2 regions of the Mesorhizobium sp. CO1-1-11 genome follow, and region 2 is predicted to be linked to the other one. Evidence: riboswitches for the same ligand, from Rfam matches in the RefSeq annotation. Region 2 holds a riboswitch; the other holds the start of a gene.
The links. A riboswitch is a leader RNA that binds a small molecule or an ion and turns the genes downstream of it on or off. The one in region 2 is predicted to bind thiamine pyrophosphate.
Positions count from the first base shown of each region.

Region 1: linked by a shared signal. The riboswitch ahead of LB554_RS27530 (Ykof family thiamine-binding protein) and the one ahead of thiB (thiamine ABC transporter substrate binding subunit) in region 2 are both predicted to bind thiamine pyrophosphate.

Region 1 covers NZ_JAIUHE010000032.1:5,874-9,275, reverse strand. The annotation lists gene LB554_RS27535 (ABC transporter permease) at 1-861, opposite strand, end outside; gene LB554_RS27540 (ABC transporter ATP-binding protein) at 1-1, opposite strand, end outside; gene LB554_RS27530 (Ykof family thiamine-binding protein) at 824-1,432, opposite strand; TPP riboswitch at 1,423-1,536, opposite strand; gene LB554_RS27525 (hypothetical protein) at 1,808-2,116, shown strand; gene LB554_RS27520 (formyltransferase family protein) at 2,175-3,227, opposite strand.
Region 2 covers NZ_JAIUHE010000020.1:102,102-105,503, forward strand. The annotation lists gene thiP (thiamine/thiamine pyrophosphate ABC transporter permease) at 1-258, opposite strand, end outside; gene thiB (thiamine ABC transporter substrate binding subunit) at 327-1,325, opposite strand; TPP riboswitch at 1,369-1,483, opposite strand; gene LB554_RS22755 (thiamine diphosphokinase) at 1,570-2,229, shown strand; gene LB554_RS22760 (ABC-F family ATP-binding cassette domain-containing protein) at 2,231-3,402, shown strand, end outside.

The sequences.
Region 1 (3,402 bases), on a different contig from region 2:
TGCTTCTGGACCTTTTCCAGCGCCTTGCCTGCCAGCGGCTCGTTCCCAGGGCATGGCAAGACGCTGCAGCAGCATCGTCAGCCCGAACAGGACAAGGGTGAGCGCTGCGCTGACGCAGACGGCGGCGAGCACCAGGTCGGGACGGAAATTGTTCTTGGCGTTGAGCATGTAGATGCCCAGCCCTTTGGCCGCGCCTGCATATTCGGCGAAAATGGCGCCGACGACGGCATAGGTGATGGATATCCTGAGGCCAGCGAAGAAATAAGGCAGCGCCGAAGGCAATCGTGCCAGCATGAAGACCCGCCAACGCCCTGCTCCCATGGCACGCAGCATCTGACCGATCTCCACCTCGGTAGCCTCGTAGCCCTGTACCAGCGCGACCAGCATCGGGAAGAAGGTGACCAGCGCCACCAGCACGATCTTGGGCGCCAGCCCGAAGCCGAACCACAGCACCACCAATGGCGCGATGGCGACCAGCGGCAAAGTCTGGCTGACTATGAAGATGGGAAACAGCGCTCGCCGCAAAGGCTGGAAGAAGTCGACCAGCATCGACAGGGCGAAGGCGGCACTGAGCGAACAGGCAAAACCGATCAGCGTGGCGCGGACCGTGGGAATGGCGTTGTCGACCAAGGCTTCCCGATTGAGCATCGCCTGTTCGAAGACGCGCGAGGGCGCCGGCAGAACCGTCGGCTTGATGCCGGAAATGTTTGCGTACAGTTCCCAGGCCACGAGCACCAAACCGATCGATATCACGGCCGGCGCTGTTTTTGCGAAGAAGCCCGCGACGTTACGCGGGTTGAATGACGATGAGACCACGAGCGGTTCAGACGGCGGTGGGACTGTTGGCCGAGACCGTGACATCGAGGGTTACATGGCCGGCGCCGGGCCCGAAGCGGCAGAAGGCTTCATCGAGGGCCGAGAAGATCGCGCCGGCATCGCCGCGCAGCTTGGTGCAGAAATTCTTGGAGCGATCGTAGACGCCGGACTGCTTCAGGAAATCTATGCAGCCATAGATTTCGTCCATGTGGTCGTCAGTGCCCATCACATAGAGCGAGAACTGCGCCGCCGCCGGCTGGCCAGTGGCCGGCGCGCCGCGCACTGCGGTGATGGCGGCTTGCTTGCGCGGGCCGAGTGGCCCGGCAGGTCCGCCGAACGTGTCGGAGCGGCAGATCGGGTCATCCGGCTCGCCTGGGCAGCCACGCGAAACGGTGGCTGACAGCACGCAATGCCTGCCGCTGCCAGACGCGGCCACGAAAAGGTCGCGCAGCGCAGGGAATAACACCTCGGGGGGCCCGACCAGCAAGGTCGAAATGTCGTCGGTCTCGATCCTGAGCTTATCGCGGTACGGATCGAGCGCGCCGAGCGCGCCCAGAATGATGCCGACGAAATCGTCGGCCATTGGATATAGGGAAACCTGTGCGCCTGAAAACATCGCCCGCCTCGCTCCGCTGGTATTACCCAGATCAGCTTCTAGGGTCTGTGGGCTTGCCGCCCCCGTCTCAGCCCCGACCGTACGGAGCACCCCTGTGGATAGGCGCGTTAAAGCATCATTCGGACGGTTGGGAAAGCTGTTTTTTTGGCAAGCCGCGCTAAAGCATTGCCCGAGCTCCAGGGCAATTGGACATCGCCGGCGCGGAAATCTGGAACCTTCGCCATTCCGAGGGGTTGTCCCACCAGTCGCTGGACGCGATTCCAGGACCAATTTTCCGTTCGGGATTGTGTCAAAACAAGAGATTGAGCGGTTCATGATTTCCGCGAAACCGTGCACCGTTCCCGGCGACGAGTTCACAGAAAATGGAGACAAATCATGTTCATGAAAATCCTCGCGGCTTCGGCCTTCACCATTGCCGTTGCAACATCCGCCATGGCGCAAAGCAATAGCGCGGCGGGCGCGGATGGGTCCGGCGGTAGCGGCAAGTCCGTCACTGTGGACCCAAGCACCCCGGCTTCACCCAGTACGATCGATCCGGGTGCGACCAACAGCACGACCACCACGCCGGGCGACATGAATTCCAATGCGGACAAGAATTGCCCGACCAACCCGCAGGGTGCACAGACGGACGCCAACGGCAACGCCACCGCGCCGACCGTGAATGACAACAACTGCGGAAAGTAGTTTGCCATCGCGATATGGGAACCGCGGACGCAGTTTCCACGGTTCCCACTATTGGGATTCAGTGTCCGCGACTACTCGCTGGCGGCTGTGGTGCCGCTTCACTGCCCACCCGGCCAAAGACCCTTAATTCAGCGTACGGTTTGCCGGCCCGGGGGCGTGGGAACGAGGCGTATATTTTCATCAGCCGTTTGAGCAGGCGCCCGTAGGTGAGGTGCCGAACCCGGCCGTTGGCAAGATCGAACTCCACCGTCCCCCATCGCCTTACCGGACCCTTTCCGGTTGGCGGACCCAGTCGCCTGACCTGGAAGGCCAGCCTGACCTGGCGGCCGGCGACATCCAGATAGATACCGGGTTTAGCGCCCAATACGTGCCACATCCGGGCAACGTGCCCGATCGACATGTCGGACAAAATCGCCATGTGGTCCCGCTCAAGTCGAGCCCAGACGAAATCACCGGCTGGCTGCCGCATCCCCGACACCCGATTCTTGCAATAGGCTGGCGCCACCTCACGCACCAACCGGCGCATCGCGCTCGCCACGCTGTCCACCATATCCCGCCGCGACCTCCAGTCTGCTTCGGTGAACGGCACTTGTCCGAGGATGTCGCCGTCGTCGAAATTGGCCGACATCTTATGCAGTGTCACGCCGCCATGGACGGCATGCTGGCCATCCGCGACAAGACGATGGAGAGGATGTGGCCCCCGGTAATTGGGCAGCAGCGCCGGATGAAAATTAAGCCCGCCCTTGGGAAAGAGGTCGAGCAGCTGCTGTGGGATCAAGGTCGGGAAAGCGAAGCAGATCAGCACATCCGCGGCGATGTCAGGCAATTGCCGGGCAAGCTCGTTCCAGTCGTAAGGCCGGCGGAATTCGATCAGCTTTACCGGCGTGTTGCCGAGATGGCGCCTGAGCAAAAGCCGGCGCCTCAGCCTGCGCCGAAAATTGCCAATGCTGAAGCCTCTGGATGGGCGTTGAAAACCAGGCACGATGATCGCACCAACACGGTTTCCCGCCTCGATCCATCCGGAAAGCAGCGGCCCGGTATAAGCAGAAACATCCAGGATGAAAATTGCATTGAGTTGCCCGGCGCGGGCCGCGGGTTCGGAAGAAATCATCTTCTCAAGCCCAGCGGGGCAAGACGTAGCCTGCCCGCGCCAGCAATTCGATCACCGTTACAACTCGGCCAGCCAGGCCCGAAAGCCGGCCTGGCCGGTCAGGCTGCCTTGGAAGAAAGCGGTCCCGCCGCAACACTTGAGAGTCTTTCCCGCTTCACCAACACCGGCTTTTCGT
Region 2 (3,402 bases):
CCGTGGATGCCGCGACAGCGCCCGCGCCACGAGCAGGGCCGGCCCGACCGAGAGCAGCGTCGACAGGGCCGCCTGCCAGAGCGTGAAGCGCACGACCCGGAACAGGTAGGGATCGAACGCAGCCCAAGCGCCGGAAAAATCGCGAGCGCCTTCGACAAGCAGCCCCGCAAACGCGCCGCCGATCAAAATGGCGATGGCGGCGAGCCCTATCACGCCAGCTGTGATGCGGGGATCAGAGCGGGTTTGCACACCGCACATCAACGATTGGGTGAAGCTTAGGGAGCGTCGCCGTAGAGCGTTCATCTCACGAGATTAGCCCACAAAACCTACTTGCTCATCACCGCCAGCCATTCATCGACCCATGCCTTGCGGTTGGCCGCCACCTCCTCCGGGCTGAACAGCAAGGTTTTGGTCGGCTTGACCAGTTTGTCGAAGGCGGGGTTGAGCGGCTTGTCGGTCTTGCCGGCCGGGAACATCCAGTTGGTCTCGGGGATGGCGTCCTGGAATTTCGGCCCGGTCATGAAGGCCATGAACTTTTCCGCCAGCGGATTCTTGGCGCCGGCCGTGGTGATGCCCGCGACCTCGATCTGCAGGTATTCGCCTTCCTCGAACGAGGCCGCCTGATAGCGCTCGGTGTTCTCGGCGACCATGTGGTAGGCCGGCGAGGTGGTGTAGGACAGCACCATCGGTGCCTCGCCCTTGGTGAACAGGCCATAGGCCTCGCTCCAGCCCGGCGTCACGGTCAGCACCTTGGTCTTGAGCTTGGCCCAGGCCTCCGGCGCCTTGTCGCCATAGACCGACTTCATCCACAACAGCAGGCCAAGACCGGGCGTCGATGTGCGCGGGTCCTGGATGACGATCTTGTCGTCGGCGCTGCCCTCGACCAAATCCTTCAAGCTCTTGGGCGGGCTCTTCAGCTTTTCAGTGTCGTAGACGACGGCGAAGTAGCCGTAATCGAACGGGACAAAAGTGTCATCGGTCCAGCCGCCCGGCACCTTGACGTCCATTATTGCGCCATGTGGCGCGAACAGGCCCGAGGCCTTGGCATCGGCGGTGAGATTGGTGTCGAGACCGAGCACGATGTCGGCCTTGGTCGAAGCGCCTTCCAGCTTGACGCGGTTGAGCAGCGCCACGCCATCGGCGACCGAGACGAACTCGAGATCGCAGCCGCATTCTGCCTCGAATTCCTTCTTCACCACGGGACCTGGACCCCAGTCGGCGGTGAAGCTCTCATAGGTGTAGACGGTGAGCTTGTCCTTGGCCAAGGCCGGCCCGGACAGGGTCACTGCCGTGGCAGCGATCAGAGAATATAAAAGCGTGCGCATCGGCGCCTCCTTCGTTTGCGTTGAAAGGAATTGAGGCGTCGGAGTGTCCGAAACGTCTAATCCCTCCGCCGGTACAAACCGGATCAGGTTCAGCGGGTTGGCGACACTGCCTCTCAGCCGGCCCGCGAAATTCGCGTCCGGCACCCCGTTAGAGCATTTCGACACATAGGCCGGGCCGATGACCCGCGCAAGTGGGACTTTGCCGCCTTCCGTTTCCCGTGCCGGGCTGGTAAGGCGACGGGATATGAGCACATTCACCATCCTGCTTGGCGGCGACCTCATCCGCACGCCTCGGCTCGACCGCCAGGTCGAAGGCTCGCGCGTCATCGCCGCCGACGCCGGCATCGGCCATGCGCGGATGCTGGGCCTCGTGCCGGAACTGTGGGTGGGTGATTTCGACTCGGTCCCGGCTGATCTGCCCGCCGACCTCGCCGCCGTGCCGCGGCAAACCTTCCCGGCGGAAAAGGACAAGACCGACGGAGAACTGGCGATCGCGGCCGCACTGGAGCGCGGGGCGACCCGCCTTGTGCTGGCGGGCGCCTTCGGCGGCAAGCGCGCCGACCACGCCTTCCTGCATCTGGCGCTTGGCCTGCGGCTGGCCGAAGCCGGAATGGATGTGTTTCTGACCAGCGGCGCCCAGGAAGGTGTTCCCTTGCTGCCCGGCAGGGCCGGCTTCGATTATGCCGACGGCACGCTGTTCTCGATTCTCGGCTTCTCCGAACTCTCCGGCCTGACCGTCACCGGCGCCAAATGGCCGCTCGACAAGGTCGAGGTGGCGTTCGGTTCGTCGCTGACCATTTCCAACGAGGTCAAGTTCGGCAAGACCGGGGGCCGCCTCGACATCGCGCTCGGCCATGGCCGCGCGCTGCTGCTCGCCCATCCCTATCCATTGCCCGAAAGCTGACATGGCCCCGCCTCTTCTCAATCTCGACGGGATAAGACTGACCTTCGGCGGCGCGCCGCTGCTCGACGGCGCCGCCTTGACCGCTTCGGCCGGCGACAAGATCGCGCTGGTCGGCCGCAACGGGTCCGGCAAGTCGACGCTGCTCAAGATCGCCGCCGGCCTGATCGAACCACAGGACGGCGAGGTGTTCCGCCAGCCTTCGGCGACGGTGCGTTATCTGCCGCAAATGCCCGACATGGACGGCTTTGCAACCGTGCGCGCCTATGTGGAGGCCGGGCTCGGGCCCGCCGACGATCCCTACCGCGCCAGCTATCTGATGGAGCATCTCGGCCTGTCGGGCGAAGAACGGCCTGGCGACCTGTCCGGCGGAGAGGCCAGGCGCGCCGCGCTTGCCCGCGTCATGGCGCCGGAGCCCGACATCCTGCTTCTTGATGAGCCGACTAACCATCTTGATTTATCTGTCATCGAATGGCTGGAAGAAGAGCTCGTCCGGACCTCCTCGGCGCTCATCGTCATCTCGCATGACCGCCGCTTCCTCGAGCGCGTGTCGCGCGCCACAGTCTGGCTCGATCGCGGCCAGACGCGCAGGCTGGACAAGGGCTTTGGCCATTTCGAGGAATGGCGCGACCTGGTGCTGGAAGAGGAAGAGCGCGAACAGCACAAGCTCGGCCGCCAGATCGTGCGCGAGGAGCACTGGCTGCGCTACGGGGTGACGGCGCGGCGCAAGCGCAACATGCGGCGCCTAGGCGAGTTGCAGACCATGCGCCAGCGTTTTCGCGGCCATCGCGGCGCCGAAGGCACCGCGATAATGGTGGCAAGCGACGCCGCCGAATCCGGCAAGCTGGTGATCGAGGCCAAGAACATCGAGAAGAGCTTTGGCGACCTCACCGTCGTCAAGGGGTTCTCGACCCGCATCCAGCGCGGCGACCGCGTCGGCCTTGTCGGGCCGAACGGCGCCGGCAAGACGACACTTCTGAAGATGCTGACCGGCGAATTGGCGCCGGACGCGGGTTCGATACGGCTTGGCACCAATCTGGAGATCGCCACGCTCGACCAGAAGCGCGAGGCGGTCGACCCGCAAGAGACGCTGGCGCAATATCTGACCGACGGGCGCGGCGAGAACCTCGTCATCAATGGCGAGCAGCGCCATGTCGTGTCCTATATGAAGGATTT